DNA from 2 places in the Streptomyces sp. NPDC056452 genome. Region 1 is predicted to be linked to the other one. Evidence: riboswitches for the same ligand, from Rfam matches in the RefSeq annotation. Region 1 holds a riboswitch; the other holds the start of a gene.
The links. Region 1 has a riboswitch for cyclic di-AMP ahead of ACFQ6X_RS28625 (peptidoglycan DD-metalloendopeptidase family protein). Riboswitches for the same ligand answer to the same signal wherever they lie in the genome.

Region 2: linked by a shared signal. The riboswitch ahead of ACFQ6X_RS13905 (transglycosylase family protein) and the one ahead of ACFQ6X_RS28625 (peptidoglycan DD-metalloendopeptidase family protein) in region 1 are both predicted to bind cyclic di-AMP.

The regions. Positions count from the first base shown of each region.
Region 1 is NZ_JBHTRI010000034.1:83,205-90,982, forward strand. It holds gene ACFQ6X_RS28605 (STM4013/SEN3800 family hydrolase) at 1-387, shown strand, start outside; gene ACFQ6X_RS28610 (STM4012 family radical SAM protein) at 384-1,748, shown strand; gene ACFQ6X_RS28615 (STM4011 family radical SAM protein) at 1,754-2,683, shown strand; gene ACFQ6X_RS28620 (SGNH/GDSL hydrolase family protein) at 2,755-3,582, opposite strand; gene ACFQ6X_RS28625 (peptidoglycan DD-metalloendopeptidase family protein) at 3,749-4,687, opposite strand; cyclic di-AMP (ydaO/yuaA leader) riboswitch at 4,692-4,850, opposite strand; gene ACFQ6X_RS28630 (tyrosine-protein phosphatase) at 5,272-6,084, shown strand; gene ACFQ6X_RS28635 (DUF6126 family protein) at 6,094-6,267, opposite strand; gene ACFQ6X_RS28640 (helix-turn-helix domain-containing protein) at 6,337-7,008, opposite strand; gene ACFQ6X_RS28645 (aspartate aminotransferase family protein) at 7,068-7,778, opposite strand, start outside.
Region 2 is NZ_JBHTRI010000011.1:179,688-187,465, forward strand. It holds gene ACFQ6X_RS13895 (cytochrome P450) at 1-226, shown strand, start outside; gene ACFQ6X_RS13900 (transglycosylase family protein) at 332-1,300, shown strand; cyclic di-AMP (ydaO/yuaA leader) riboswitch at 1,591-1,761, shown strand; gene ACFQ6X_RS13905 (transglycosylase family protein) at 1,762-2,451, shown strand; gene eno (phosphopyruvate hydratase) at 2,792-4,078, shown strand; gene ACFQ6X_RS13915 (septum formation initiator family protein) at 4,187-4,657, shown strand; gene ACFQ6X_RS13920 (DUF501 domain-containing protein) at 4,704-5,234, shown strand; gene ACFQ6X_RS13925 (exopolyphosphatase) at 5,390-6,331, shown strand; gene ACFQ6X_RS13930 (NAD(P)/FAD-dependent oxidoreductase) at 6,780-7,778, shown strand, end outside.

The DNA.
Region 1 (7,778 bases):
GAGTTCGGTGTCGCCTCACCCACCTCCTTCGAGGCCCAGGTGGCACGCGCCGAACAGGTCGTCGCCGAACTCCCCGAGGATCAGAGGCTGTTCCTCTTCGTCAATGTGTCGGCCCTGCACCAGCCGAACTGGTTCCACCTCCCCGGGGCCACCGCCGATGCCGGTGACTCCCGGGCGACCCATGCCGCGGCCCTGGAGTACGTGGACCGGCACATCGGGCGTCTCTTCGCCGCCGCGAGCAGCCGCCGCCGGTGCTTCGCGATCGTCTGCTCCGACCACGGCACGGCCTACGGTGACGACGGGTACACCGGTCACCGGCTCGGTCACGAAGCGGTCTGGACCGTGCCGTACGCCCACTTCTTCCTCGATCCGGGGGCATCTCGATGACCGTCACCACCAGCACCGGGCCCTACCGGAGCTACGTCTACGCCTATCCGCACAAGACGGCCTACCGCCCGCTCGCCGGTCACCCGGCCGGGCGGCCCCTGCTGAGCGAGCTGTGGGCGGCGGAGCCGAAGGACGCGCTCTCCCTCTATGTCCACATACCGTTCTGCGAGATCCGCTGCGGCTTCTGCAACCTGTTCACCCGGATCGGCGCCCCCGATGAGCTGACGACGCGCTACCTCGACGCACTGGACCGGCAGGCCACCGCGGTCCGGGACGCCCTGGGGGATCAGGAGCGGGTGCGTTTCGCCGCCGCCGCGTTCGGCGGTGGCACTCCCACCTTCCTCACGGCGGGCGAGCTGGAGCGGCTCTGCGACATCGCCGAGAGGCGGATGGGTGCCGACCTGCGGTCCGTACCGCTGGCGGTCGAGACCTCACCGGCGACGGCGACGGCGGACCGGCTGGGCGTCCTCGCCGACCGCGGGACCACCCGGATCAGCATCGGTGTGCAGAGCTTCGTCGACGCGGAGGCCCGCGCCGCGGTCCGCCCGCAGCACCGGTCCGAGGTGGAGGCCGCCCTCGGCCGGATCCGCGACGCCGGCGTCCCGGTCCTCAACATCGATCTCATCTACGGCATCGACGGACAGACCGAGGAGAGCTGGCGCACCTCACTGGACGCCGCCCTGGCCTGGCGTCCCGAGGAGCTCTACCTCTACCCGCTGTACGTGCGCGCCCTCACCGGCCTCGGACGGCAGGGAGCGGCGGCCGGGGCCGCGGACGGGCAGGACCCCGCCTGGGACGAGCAGCGGCTGCGCCTCTACCGCACGGGCCGCGACCACCTCCTGGCCCACGGCTACGAGCAGGTGTCGATGAGGATGTTCCGCCGCACGGGCGCGCACCGGGCGGGCCCGGACGACTACGCCTGCCAGACCGACGGCATGATCGGGCTCGGCTGCGGCGCCCGCTCGTACACCTCCTCGCTGCACTACTCCTTCGACTACGCGGTGGAGATGCGCGAGATCCGGGGCATCATCGACGGCTTCACGGCCACCGAGGACTTCTCGCGCGCCGAGGTCGGACGGTACGTCGACGGCGACGAGGCGCGCAGGCGCCACCTCCTGCAGTCGTTGCTCCAGGCCGAGGGCATGCGCCACGACGGATACCGCGAGCGTTTCGGCACCGACCCCTTCGGGGACTTCCCGGGCGAACTCGGGGCCTTCGAGGAGCGCGGCTGGCTGGACGGGTCCGCGGGCCCGGGCCTGCTGCGGCTCTCCCCCGAGGGCCTCGCCCACTCCGACGCACTGGGCCCGGAGCTGTTCTCCCCCGCCGTACGGGCCGCGATGGCCGCGTACGAAGTGAAATGAGCCCCGTGACGCCGACGCCTGCGGACCTGACGATCCTGTACCGGGGCCCGCTGGCGTCGTGCGACTACGACTGCCCCTACTGCCCGTTCGCCAAGCGACGGGACAGCGGGGAGCAACTGCGCGCCGACCGTGCGGCTCTGGAGCGGTTCACGGCGTGGGCCGCCGCGCAGACCGGCGAGCGGCTGTCGGTGCTCTTCACGCCGTGGGGCGAGGGGCTGGTCCGTTCCTGGTACCGGCACGCTCTCGTCGAGCTGTCCCGGCTCCCGCACATCGGCCGCGTCGCCATCCAGACCAATCTCGGCGGCCGCACCGGCTGGCTGGCCGACGCCGCGCGGGACAAGGTCGCCCTGTGGTGCACGTACCACCCGGGCCAGACTCCGTACGAGCGGTTCCTCGGCAGGTGCCGGGAGCTGACCGCCCTCGGGGTCCGCCACAGCGTCGGGGTCGTGGGGCTGGACGCCCACCTCGACGAGGCCCGACGGCTGCGTGAGGCGCTGCCCCCTGAGGTGTACCTCTGGGTCAACGCCGCCGAGGGACACACGTACACGGACGAGGAGGCGGACCGCTGGACGGCCCTGGACCCCCTGTTCCCGTACAGCCGGTATCCGCACCGCTCGGCCGGGCTGCCCTGCCGGACAGGTGAGTCGGTCGTCTCGGTGGACGGCGACGGCACGGTGCGCCGCTGCCATTTCGTCCGCGCCGAGCTCGGCAACCTCTACGACGGCAGCTTCCGGCGCTCGTTGGGTCCGCGTGGCTGTCCGCTCGATGTGTGCGACTGCCACATCGGCTATGTGCACCTGGAGACGCTGCCGTTGTACGACGTCTTCGCGGGCGGCGTGCTGGAGCGGATACCCGCCGGCCCCGTGCGGGTGCCTACCGCGGACGCGCTCAGTGGAGCGGTACCGAGGCGTTCCCTCCCCGTCATCACCCGCTGAGCGAACCGAGCGCGCTGAGCGCACTGATCACCGGCGTCGGACACGCGTGTGATCAGTGCGCTCGGAGGTGCTCAGAGCGGGAGCAGATCGGGGCGTTTGGCCTCGACGTGGTCACCGGAGGACTCACCGCGCAGGCGCCGGCCGATCCACGGGACGAGGTACTCGCGGGCCCAGGCCATGTCGTCGCGGCGCACTTCGAGTGCTCCGCGCTGTACCTGCGGGGGCCACACCTGGTCGGGGTCGGCCGGCACGTCGAGGCCGAGGACCTGGGCGGCGCGCAGCGCGACCCGGGTGTGTCCCTCCGCCGAGAGGTGCAGCCGGTCGTTGTCCCAGGCACGCCTGTCCTGCACGGACCGGAGCGACCACAGGTCCAGGACGGGGCAGTCGTAGCGGTCGGCGATGGACCGTACATGGGCGGTGTAGGTGGCGATCTTGCCCCGCAGGTGCCTGAGCACCGGAACGCCGCGGGTGTCGAAGCCGGTGGTGATCATGACGGTGCCGACCGAGCGGGTCAGGTCGGCGACCGCGCGCTCGAAGCGTTCGGCCACGTCGTCCGGGTCGGTGCCGGGCCGGATGATGTCGTTGCCGCCCGCGCAGAAACTCACCAGATCCGGTGCGAGCTCCTTGGCGCGGGGGACCTGCTCCTCGACTATCTGGTCGAGGAGGCGTCCGCGTACGGCGAGATTGGCGTACCGGAAGTTCCCGTGCGGGCCGTCCGCGGGGTCGGCCGCTGCATCGGGGAGAGGGAGCTGGTCCGCCAGAATGACCGCGAAACGGTCCGCCCAGCCGACGAGCGTCCCATCGGGGCCGGGGTCTCCGACGCCCTCGGTGAAGCTGTCGCCAATCGCTGCGTACGACCCGATGGTGCCTCGTCTTTTGTTTCTCGAATCGTCTGCCACAAGCGCATATCCTGCACCTTCGAATGTGACCTACGCGACCGTAATAAGGGGTTGACGGGTGGTGAGATAGACCACCCGGTCAGGTTTTGGTAAAGCCGGAATAAGCAGAGGGGCGGTGCGCCGCCGCGCACCGCCCCTCGTGAGCTCACCGAGCCGCCTGATGACGTCAGATGGAGACGCCGTGCGAGCGCAGGTAGGCGATCGGGTCGACGTCCGAGCCGTAGCTCGGGCCGGTGCGGACCTCGAAGTGGAGGTGCGGGCCGGTGGAGTTGCCGGTGGAACCGGAGAGGCCGATCTGCTGGCCGCCGGTGACGGTCTGGCCGGCCGAGACGCCGAGCGACGACAGGTGGGCGTACTGGGAGTACATGCCGTCGTCGTGCTTGATGACGACCTCGTTGCCGTACGCACCGCTCCAGCCCGCGGAGACCACGGTGCCCGGGCCGATGGACCGGACGCTGGTGCCGGAGGCGGCCTGGAAGTCGGAGCCGGTGTGGTAGCCGCTGGACCAGCTGGCACCGGCGACGCGGTACTGGGTGGAGACGCTGCCGTTGGCCACCGGGGTGGTGTAGCCGGAGCTGTTGCTCTCCGAAGCGCCGGTGGAGTCGGCGGTGTTGGTGGCCGTCGACGCCTTCTCGGCCGGAGCGGCGGCCTTGGGGGCCGACTCCGCCTTGGAGGGGGCGGCCTTCGGGGCGGCCTTGGAGGGGGCTGCCTCCGCGTGGGAGCCGGACGCCTTGACGCCGAGGGTCAGCTTCATGCCCGGGAAGATCAGGCTCGGGTTGCCGCCGACGACCTCACGGTTGTCCTTGTACAGCTTCTCCCAGCCGCCCTTGACCTTCTTGTCGGCTGCGATCTTCGCCAGGTAGTCGCCGGCGACCACGGAGTAGGTCTTGGGGGCGCCATGCTTCTTCGCCACGGAGGCGGCCGGCGCGTGGTGCGCCGCGCTGGCGGCCGCGGGCTTCGCGGCGGGTGCGGACTGCTCCGCGGCGAAGGCGCCGGTGGCGCCGATCAGCGGAAGGGCGAGGACGGCGCCGCCGGTCCCTGCGGCGAGGACGCCGCGGGAGATCGGGCTGGCCTTCGTACGACGGTGCTTACCCTTTGCGGGCATGGGGAATTCCTCTCCGGCGCCTGCGAGGTGAGCTGTCGGGTTCGGACTGGAGATGCCCGGCCGCGCTGAGCGCGTCTTGACCCCAAGCCGTTCCGGATCACTCCGGTCGGCGGCTTACCTGGTTCCCCCGCTCCTGCCACACGTGAGTCGGTGCGGATTCCGGGCGGCGGCAGGATTAGGCGTTCCGTCCGGATTGACGGTGACCGTAAGCGAGTCAGGACGCCGGGAACAAGCCACCGGTTGCGTACCGGAATGAGCGGTTCAATTCCGGTTCCGAATTCCGGTCACACTCCGTGGATTACGGATCTTGGCTTTCCGCGTGGCGTATGGATTACCTCCCGGCAGTTTCGCCACACACCGTCACGGATATGATCCCGCTCACCTGTCGCATCCCATCTCCCGTATAAGCGGGGCATGTTCTGCTAAATACACCAATACGGACATGTCATGGTCGCGGGCGGCCGGTCGACCGGCCGCGAAGGCACCGGAGGGCGAAACGATTGCCCGATGAATCCATGTCGTATCGTCGCGGGCGTGCCCCTGTCGGCGAGCGGCGCCGACGCCCAGACACTCCAGGAGTCCTTGTGACGCAGCAGCTGCCAGAGGTTCCGTCGACAGACGCCGAGCTGACCGGTGTCCGCAACTTCCGCGACGTGGGCGGCCTGCCGACCACGGACGGCGGCAGGGTGCGCTACGGGCGCCTCTACCGCAGCGGCCACCTCGCGCACGCCACCGAGACGGACACGGCATTCCTGGCCGGACTCGGCCTGCACACGGTCTTCGACTTCCGCAATGCCGCCGACCACAAGCTCGACGGCCTCGACGTGGAACTTCCCGGTGTCCGGAATGTCAGCATTCCGCTCTCGGACCCGGCCGACGGCGCCGAGTTCTGGCGACTGGTGCGCGACGGCAACATCCAGCAGCTGCGCTCGATCCTCGCCGACGGCAAGGGGACGGCCCGCATGATCGCGTCGTACCGGTCGATCATCACGGACCGCACCGCGGAGCACAGCAGGGTGCTGCACGCGCTGGCCGAGGACAGCGTGCCGGCTCTGATGCACTGCGCGGCGGGCAAGGACCGGGCCGGTCTGTCGATCGCGATCTCGCTGCTGGCGGTCGGCGTCGAGAAGGAGGCCGTCGAGGCCGACTACCTCAAGTCCAACGATGCGCACCGCCGCTACAAGGTGCGGCGCAGCGACACGTCGTCGGCGGGGATGTCGGACGAGGTGATGGAGCTCCTCAACCCGCTCTTCGGTGCGCACTCCGACTACCTCGCCGCCGCCTTCGCCGCGATCGAGGAGACCTGGGGCGGTACGGACCGCTACCTCGGCGAGGGGCTGAAGCTCGCGCCCGAGACCCGCGAGAGGCTGCGCGAGCGCCTCGTCGAGGAGGCGTAGCGCAGGCGGTCAGCCTTTGCCCGCCACGGTGAACAGGAGAAAGAGGAAGGCCGCGACGACGTGGCCGGCCACCAGGTAGGCGACGAGCCGGATGACCACACCGCGGGGCATCTTCCGCTCGTGCGTGTCCTTGTTCTCCCGCAGGCGCGGGGTGAGCGGGTCGTAGTGCTCCGAATCGGACATGGCAGTCCTCTCTTCCGGCCCTGGGGCCGAGGTAGCCGGTGTGCGGCAGGTGCGGTGGGGCGTGCGAGGTCAGCGAAGGCGCGTCCCACTGCCCAGGCACAGCTCCGCCGAGGGGCTCTGCAGCAGGGTGTGGACGAAGAGCAGCTCGGCACCACCGCGGTCGGGTGCCGCGATCCGGTGCGGGGTGAGCGAGTCGAAGTGCGCGCTGTCCCCCGGGTCGAGGTCGTGCACGGTCTCCCCCAAGCTCACCCGCAGCCGCCCTTCGAGGACGTACAGCCACTCCTCGCCCGGGTGGACGCGTACGAGATCGCCCTGTGCCCCGTAGGGAACCAGGACACGCAACGCCTGCATGGCCCGGCCCGAGCCACCGGCCTGCCGGTACACCCAGCCGTCGGCCTCGGCGCCGATCGATGCACCGCCCGGGACACCGCCCGGAGCACCACCTGGGGTCCCACCGGACACGCCGCCCGCGAACGGGCCGCCGCGGACGATCGCGTCACGCTCGGGCGGCATCTCGCCGAGGAGCTCGGACACCGTCGTACCGTAGATGCGGGCGAGCCCGAGGAGCATCGGCAGCGAGGGCTGCCTGCGGCCCGTCTCGAGCCGGGAGAGGTGGGCCGGGGAGAGATCGGCCCGCCGAGCGGCGGCCTCAAGGGTGAGACCCCGGTCGCGGCGCAGGTCGCGCAGGCGCGGTGCGACTCCGGGCAGCTCGTCGGCCGCCCCTCCGTCAGGAGGATTCATGGCTCCATTGGGCCAGGAACTTTCCTCGGAGGCAAATTTCTTGCCTCCGAGGCAAAGAGTCATCGGTTGGCGACGGCCTGCTTGACCAGCGTCCTGCCGAAGTCCCACATCAGCCCGCCACCGCTGTGAGCGTCGTCCATGACGGCCGTGAAGGCGGCCACGAAGCGGTCCACCTCGGGCTCACCGATGACCAGCGGGGGGATCAGCTTGATCACTTCCAGGTGGTCGCCGGAGACCTGTGTGAGGATCCGGTGCTTCTGCAGCAGCGGCACGACCACCATCTGGGCGAAGAGCCCCTTCCTGGCCGCCTGGAGCATGGTCCAGCGGCTGCGGAGTTTCAGCGAGGACGGCCGGCCGAACTCGATCCCGATCATCAGCCCCCGCCCGCGCACCTCGTGCAGCAGCTCGTAGCGGCCGACGAGCGCGGCGAGCCGCTCGCGCAGCAGGTCACCCGTGCGGCGGGCGTTCGCGACCGTCTCCTCGTCCTCCATCACCGCGAGGACCGCGAGCCCCGCCGCCATGGCCTGGGCGTTGGAGCCGAAGCTCGCCGAGTGCACGAGCACCCGGTCCATGGAGGAGTAGACGCGTTTGAAGATCCAGTCCTTGCCGAGCGTCGCGCCGACCGGCACGTAGCCGCCGGAGAGCGCCTTGGCCACGCAGACGAGATCAGGTTCGACGCCCTCCTCGTGCTGGTACGCGTAGAAGTCGCCGGTCCTGCCCAGACCGGTCTGCACCTCGTCGACGATGAGCACCGCCTTGTGCCGGTGCAG
Region 2 (7,778 bases), on a different contig from region 1:
GTACGGGCACGGCATCCACTACTGCCTGGGTGCGCCGCTGGCCCGGCTGGAGGGCCAGGCGGCGTTGGCGACGCTGCTGCGACGCCTTCCCGACCTGCGGCTTGCTGCGGAACCTACCGATTTGCGGTGGCGGGGCGGGCTCATCATGCGCGGACTTCGCACTCTTCCCGTCGAGTTCGATCCCGGACAGCGCTCCGAAAAAAGTGACACTCTGTCAACTCTGTGACTTTCACGTGATCTCCGCTGCATCGACTTGTGACACACGTTCGAGTGCGGCTAGGTTCACCGTTCGACTCACCAGTCACACGTCAGTCACACGGAAGGCAATCCCATGGGCTCCGCGAACGGCAGACACCGTCGCCCTCGGCAGGCACCCGCCATCGTCGTCGCCGCAGGCGTCACAGGGTCGGCCATCGCCATCCCGCTGCTCGGCGCGACCGGCGCGCACGCAGCCGACGCCTCGACCTGGGACCGGGTCGCCGAGTGCGAGAGCGGTGGCATGTGGAGCGCCGACCTCGGCAACGGCTACTACGGCGGCCTGCAGCTCTCGCAGGACACCTGGTCGGCCTACGGCGGTACGGCGTTCGCGCCCCGTGCCGACCTGGCCAGCCGCTCGCAGCAGATATCCGTGGCGGAGAAGGTGCTCGACGACCAGGGGGTGACGGCGTGGGCCAGCTGCGCGGTGATCTCCGGGCTCGCGCTGGACAACACGCTCCCGGGTGTCGACCCGGGCAGTGAGCCGACCACCGAGCCGTCGGACACCGTGACCCCGTCCGACGACGCGTCGGCCACCCCCTCGTCCGATGCGTCGGACGACGCGAGCGGGAACCGGAACACGGACAACAAGGGCGGCGAAAGCGGCAAAGCCGACAAGTCGACCGGATCCGACACGGCCGCCCCTTCGACCTCTCCTTCGCCGGAGACGTCCGAGGCCTCTGACGGTTCGACGGAAGCGCCGGGCGGCAAGCACCGCGGCACGCCGGCCCCGGAGGCGAGCGCGGGTGCGGGCTCGACGGACGGGCGCGAGTCCGGCCGTCACGCTTCGCGCGGGGACGCCGACGCACGCAAGGGCGGCGACGGCACCTACACCGTCCGCGCGGGCGACAACCTCTGGGCGATCGCGGACGCGCAGGAGCTGCCCGGCGGCTGGACGGCGCTCTATGAGGCCAACAAGGACGAGCTGGGCTCCGACCCGGACCTGATCCTTCCCGGACAGAACCTCGACCTGGGTCTCGACCTGGGCGCCCAGGCGGACGAGAAGACCGCCGGAGCCGGTGCGGAAGCCGCCGCGGGCAACTGATCCAATTCGGGAAAACGCCCCATAATCGGGGGCAGTTCAGAGGCCTATGTCCACTTATGTCTAAGTGAGACATGGGTCTCTTTGCGTCAACTCACGCTGCCCGCCCGCCCGGTTCGCCGACGACGCCTCCGACCTGCGAAAACGATCCTTCGCCCGTTGCGGGTAAGGCCTGATTGTCCGTGATGTCCATCTTTGAATGTGGGGGTTGCCTATGTTTACGGTCGGAACCGCTCGCACCGCGGGCACCTTCGACCGTCACGCCGAATCCTGCCGTCGGCCGAAGGGATTCGACGCGTAAAGCGCCGTAGGCAGGAGCGGGGGACCCAGGTAAGTGCCGGACCCGGCCGTCGGAAGACGGGTGAGGACCGGCTGGGGGTGAAGTCGCTTGCCAGTGCGAGCGACCGGGCAACTCACAGGCCCGAACCCGACAGCTCACCTCGTAGGCGTCGGTGAGGAGAACCATGCTGCTTTCGAGCAAGGGCAAGCACCGTCGCCCGTCCAAGGCCGTCCGTATCGCCACCCTGGCCGGCGTCACCGGTGCCGCAGTCGCCGTTCCGCTGATGGGTGCGACCGGCGCCTCCGCCGCCTCCGTCGCCACGTGGGACGCCGTCGCGCAGTGCGAGTCCGGTGGCAACTGGTCCATCAACACCGGCAACGGCTACTACGGCGGCCTGCAGTTCTCCCAGTCCAGCTGGGCAGCCGCCGGCGGCACGCAGTTCGCCGCCCGCGCCGACCTGGCCTCCAAGGCTCAGCAGATCACCGCCGCCGAGAAGCTCCTCGACCTGCAGGGCCCGGGCGCCTGGGCCTGCGCCGGTGCCGGCGGCCTCACCAACGACGGTGTGGACCCGGGTGTCGACGCCTCCGCGACGGGCGCCGACAAGGCCGCCCAGCCGGAGCGCAAGGCCGAGCAGCCCACCACGCGCAGCGAGAAGCGCACCGCCCCCGAGGCCTCGAAGACCGTCACGACCCCGACCGGCGACAAGGTCAAGAAGGGTGACGGCGAGTACAAGGTGAAGGCCGGCGACACCCTGAGCACGATCGCCGACGCGAAGAAGGTCAAGGGCGGCTGGCAGAAGCTGTTCAAGCTCAACGACGACATCGTCGAGGACGCCGACCTGATCTTCCCGGGTCAGCAGCTCCACCTGAAGTAGTCCCGGGTCTCTCCTCCCCGAAGGCTTCGGGACCGCGTAAGGGTGTCCGGCGGCACCCCACGTGTTCCCTCCCGGCCCGGCGCACTCACCCCCGTGTGCGCCGGGCCGGGGTCGTGTCCGCGGTGCGCCGCACGGGCCCACCGCGTGCGTGATCGTTCAACTATTGTGGTTACTCGTCAGTAGATTTCTGGACCTTTGCCCGGAATGCAGGCCCTTGGGTCCTTTTTCGTCCCAGGGGACGGGCGGTCGGCCGACGCAGGGGGCCGAGCCGGTTAGGCTCGTGGCGCAAGGCCACAGTGACCCTGCACAACCAGCGTCATATCCCAGAAGGAGATGCCTCGTGCCGTCCATCGACGTCGTCGTAGCCAGGGAAATCCTCGACTCCCGGGGCAACCCCACGGTCGAGGTCGAGGTTGGCCTCGACGACGGCAGCACGGGACGTGCTGCTGTTCCGTCCGGCGCCTCCACCGGTGCGTTCGAGGCCATCGAGCTTCGCGACGGCGACCCCAACCGGTACCACGGCAAGGGTGTCGAGAAGGCCGTCCTCGCCGTCATCGAGCAGATCGGCCCGGAGCTCGTCGGTTACGACGCCACCGAGCAGCGCCTCATCGACCAGGCGATGTTCGACCTCGACGCCACCGAGAACAAGGGCTCCCTCGGCGCCAACGCCATCCTCGGCGTCTCGCTGGCCGTGGCCCACGCCGCGTCCGAGGCGTCCGACCTGCCGCTGTTCCGCTACCTCGGCGGCCCGAACGCGCACCTGCTGCCCGTTCCGATGATGAACATCCTGAACGGCGGCTCGCACGCCGACTCCAACGTGGACATCCAGGAGTTCATGATCGCGCCGATCGGCGCCGAGTCCTTCTCCGAGGCCCTTCGCTGGGGCGCGGAGATCTACCACACGCTGAAGAAGGTCCTGAAGACCAAGGGCCTGTCCACGGGTCTCGGTGACGAGGGCGGCTTCGCCCCGAACCTCGAGTCCAACCGCGCCGCCCTGGACCTGATCCTCGAAGCCGTCAAGGAAGCCGGCTACGTTCCGGGCCGCGACATCGCGCTCGCCCTCGACGTCGCCGCGTCCGAGTTCTACAAGGACGGCAAGTACGAGTTCGAGGGCAAGTCCCGCTCGGCCGCCGAGATGACCGAGTACTACGAGGAGCTCGTCTCCGCGTACCCGCTGGTCTCCATCGAGGACCCGCTGTACGAGGACGACTGGGCCGGCTGGAAGGTCATCACCGACAAGCTCGGCGGCAAGGTGCAGATCGTCGGTGACGACCTGTTCGTCACCAACCCCGAGCGCCTGGCCCGTGGCATCGAGGAGGGCTCGGCCAACGCCCTGCTCGTCAAGGTCAACCAGATCGGTTCGCTGACCGAGACCCTGGACGCCGTCGAGCTGGCCCAGCGCAACGGCTTCAAGTGCATGATGTCCCACCGCTCCGGTGAGACCGAGGACGTCACCATCGCCGACCTCGCCGTCGCCGTGAACTGCGGCCAGATCAAGACCGGCGCCCCGGCCCGCTCGGACCGTGTCGCCAAGTACAACCAGCTGCTGCGCATCGAGGAGATCCTCGACGACGCCGCGGTGTACGCGGGCCGTTCGGCGTTCCCGCGGTTCCGCTTCGAGGGCTGAGAGCCCGGCAGCAGGAGCTGAGCCCCCTTCGGGGCACCAGCCTCCGTCCGTCCCCGCACTCGGTCCCGTACCGTGTGCGGGGACGGACGTGCGTAATGGGGAGGCGAGATGGCCGGGAAGGACCGCGACCGGTTCTCCACCGCGACCAGGCTGCGGCTGCTCGGGGAGCAGACAGCGGCCCGCGTGTACCGGTCCCAGAACCGCCGCCAGGCCCGGCGCTCCCGGCTCACCGGCAGGGCCGCCTTCCTGGCCCTCATCGTCTGCTCCCTGGTCGTCGCCCTCGCGTACCCGATGCGGCAGTACATCTCCCAGCGCGACGAGATCGCCGATCAGGAGAGGCTCACGCAGGAGGCGCACCGGCGGACCGAGGAGCTGCGCGACGAGAAGGCGCGGCTCAAGGACGACGCGTACATCCGGCGACTGGCGCGCCAGCACCTCCACTACGTCATGCCCGGGGAGACCGGTTATACGGTGATCGACCCGGACGCGGCCGAGGTGCGCCGCGGCGACCCGGGTGCGACGGGCAGGCCCTGGCACTCGAACCTCTGGGACGGCGTCGACAGCGCCGACCGCGGCTGACTCCGTTCCCGTACACACAGACCGATCGATGACATTCAAGGCAGGCATGGACACGCCCCCTCCGCAGACCGAATCCACCGCGCCCACCGAGGCGGACATCGCCGCGTTCGAGCAGCAGCTCGGCCGGCCGCCGCGCGGGCTGCGCGCCATCGCGCACCGCTGCCCGTGCGGCAACCCGGACGTGGTCGAGACGCAGCCCCGTCTGGAGGACGGCACGCCGTTCCCGACGACGTTCTACCTGACCTGTCCGCGCGCGGCGTCCGCGATCGGCACGCTGGAGGCCAACGGGGTCATGAAGGAGATGACCGAGCGCCTCACGACGGACCCGGAGCTGGCCGCCGCGTACCGTGCCGCGCACGAGGACTACATCGCGCGCCGTGATGCCATCGAGGTCCTGGAGGGCTTCCCCAGCGCCGGCGGCATGCCGGACCGGGTGAAGTGCCTGCACGTGCTGGTCGGTCACTCGCTGGCGGCGGGGCCCGGGGTCAACCCGCTGGGCGACGAGGCCATCGCGATGCTGCCGCAGTGGTGGGCGAAGGGTCCGTGCGTGTCGCCGTGCGGCGACGAAGGGGCCTGACCTCCCGCATCCGCGGGGCCCGGCCCCGCACCCCGGTCCTCCAGCGCCCGGAGGGGCTCGGTCCTGCGGGCAGGTCCGGCAGGTCCGAGCCCCTCCCGCGAGGGAGGAGCGGGTCCGGGGGCCGAGCCCCCGTCACCACGACCACAGGAGCTCCCATGACCCGCGTTGCCGCCATCGACTGCGGTACCAACTCCATCCGCCTGCTCGTCGCAGACGCGGACCCGGCATCCGGCAGCTTCACCGAGCTCGACCGCCGGATGCAGATCGTGCGGCTCGGCCAGGGCGTCGACCGCACGGGGCGGCTGGCTCCGGAAGCACTGGAGCGCACCTTCGCCGCCTGCCGCGAGTACGCCGCGGTGATCAAGGAGCTCGGCGCGGAGAAGATCCGCTTCGTCGCCACCTCCGCCTCCCGCGACGCGGAGAACAGCGACGTGTTCGTCCAGGGCGTCCTGGACATCCTGGGTGTCGGGCCCGAGGTCATCAGCGGTGACCAGGAGGCGCAGCTCTCCTTCGACGGCGCCACCAAGGAGCTGACGGGCAGCGACCATCTGGAGAAGCCCTATCTCGTCGTGGACATCGGCGGCGGCTCCACCGAGTTCGTCGTCGGCGACGACGCCGTCCGCGCGGCCCGGTCCGTGGACATCGGCTGCGTCCGGATGACCGAGCGCCACCTCGTCGAGGACGGCGCGGTCGTCGACCCGCCCACGCCCGGCCGGGTCGCCGCGATCCGCTCGGACATCGACGCGGCCCTCGACCTGGCCGAGGAGACCGTGCCGCTCGCGGAGGCGGCCACACTCGTCGGCCTGGCCGGCACCGTCACCACCGTCGCCGCGATCGCGCTCGGCCTGCAGGAGTACGACTCCGAGGCGATCCACCACTCCAGGGTCTCCTTCGACCAGGTCCGGGACATCACCGGACGGCTGCTCTCCTCGACGCACGAGGAGCGCGCGGCGATCCCCGCGATGCATGCCGGACGGGTCGATGTGATCACTGCGGGAGCCCTTGTCCTGCTCGCGGTGATGGAACGGACCGGAGCCCGGGAGGTCGTCGTCAGCGAGCACGACATTCTCGATGGAATCGCCTGGTCGGCAGCGTGATCACAGCGCCGTGGGCCGATCGGTGAGATCACGCTCATGCGCACTCCGGCCTGCACCTTTGAGCCTTCCGGGGGCTCTCGGGGCCGGTTGGCGGAGGCCTTGCGCGGGGCGCCGCGACGAACTTCGTGAACTTCTTCACAAGGAATTCGGCTCCACTGGGTGAAGTTCGTGTCCCGAGGGGCCGCGCGTGCACCCCGCAGGGCCCCGGTGCGGGGCTGCGGGGAGGTTTCGGGGGTGTGGCGCGCATGTGAAGCGGGGCGGTGGTTCGGCCCGCCCGGCGGCACAAGGGCCAGCTCACAGGCGGTGAACAACGTTCGCCGGAGCGTCGTGGTTCCCCTTCGGCGCCATGACCTGGGTCACGTGGGCGGCGAAGTGTAGCAGAGGGTGGCGCATACCTTGTGAAGGGGCTCACGAGCGTGCCTCCCGAGGGGGGTGGATACTCGATGGCATGAGCACCACGGAGCGTCCCAGGATCCTCGTTGTAGGCGGTGGGTACGTAGGCCTGTACGCAGCTCGTCGCATTCTGAAGAAGATGCGGTACGGGGAGGCGACCGTCACGGTCGTCGACCCTCGCTCGTACATGACGTACCAACCCTTCCTCCCCGAAGCTGCTGCCGGCAGCATCTCGCCTCGGCATGTCGTCGTCCCGCTGCGACGCGTGCTGCCCAAGGCAGAGGTTCTCACCGGCCGTGTCACGACCATCGACCAGGACCGCAAGGTCGCCACGATCGCGCCGCTCGTCGGCGAGGCCTATGAGCTGCCCTTCGACTACCTGGTCATCGCGATGGGCGCGGTCTCCCGCACCTTCCCGATCCCCGGCCTCGCCGAGCAGGGCATCGGCATGAAGGGCATCGAGGAGTCCATCGGTCTGCGCAACCACGTCCTCGAGCAGCTGGACAAGGCTGACTCGACGACCGATGAGGACGTCCGCCGCAAGGCGCTGACGTTCGTCTTCGTGGGCGGCGGCTTCGCCGGCGCGGAGACCATCGGCGAGGTCGAGGACATGGCGCGCGACGCGGCGAAGTACTACACGAGCGTGAAGCGCGAGGACATGCGCTTCATCCTCGTCGACGCCGCCGACAAGATCCTTCCCGAGGTCGGCCCGAAGCTGGGCGCGTACGGCAAGGAGCACCTCGAGAGCCGCGGCGTGGAGATCTACCTCTCCACCTCCATGGACTCGTGCGTCGACGGCCACGTCGTGCTGAAGAACGGCCTCGAGGTCGACTCCAGCACGATCGTGTGGACGGCCGGCGTGAAGCCGAACCCGGCGCTGGCCCGCTTCGGTCTGCCGCTCGGTCCGCGTGGTCACGTCGACACCTCCGAGAAGCTCCAGGTGCAGGGCACCGACTACATCTGGGCCGCGGGCGACAACGCCCAGGTCCCGGACCTGGTCGGCCGCAAGGCCGGCAACCCGAACGCCTGGTGCCCGCCGAACGCCCAGCACGCG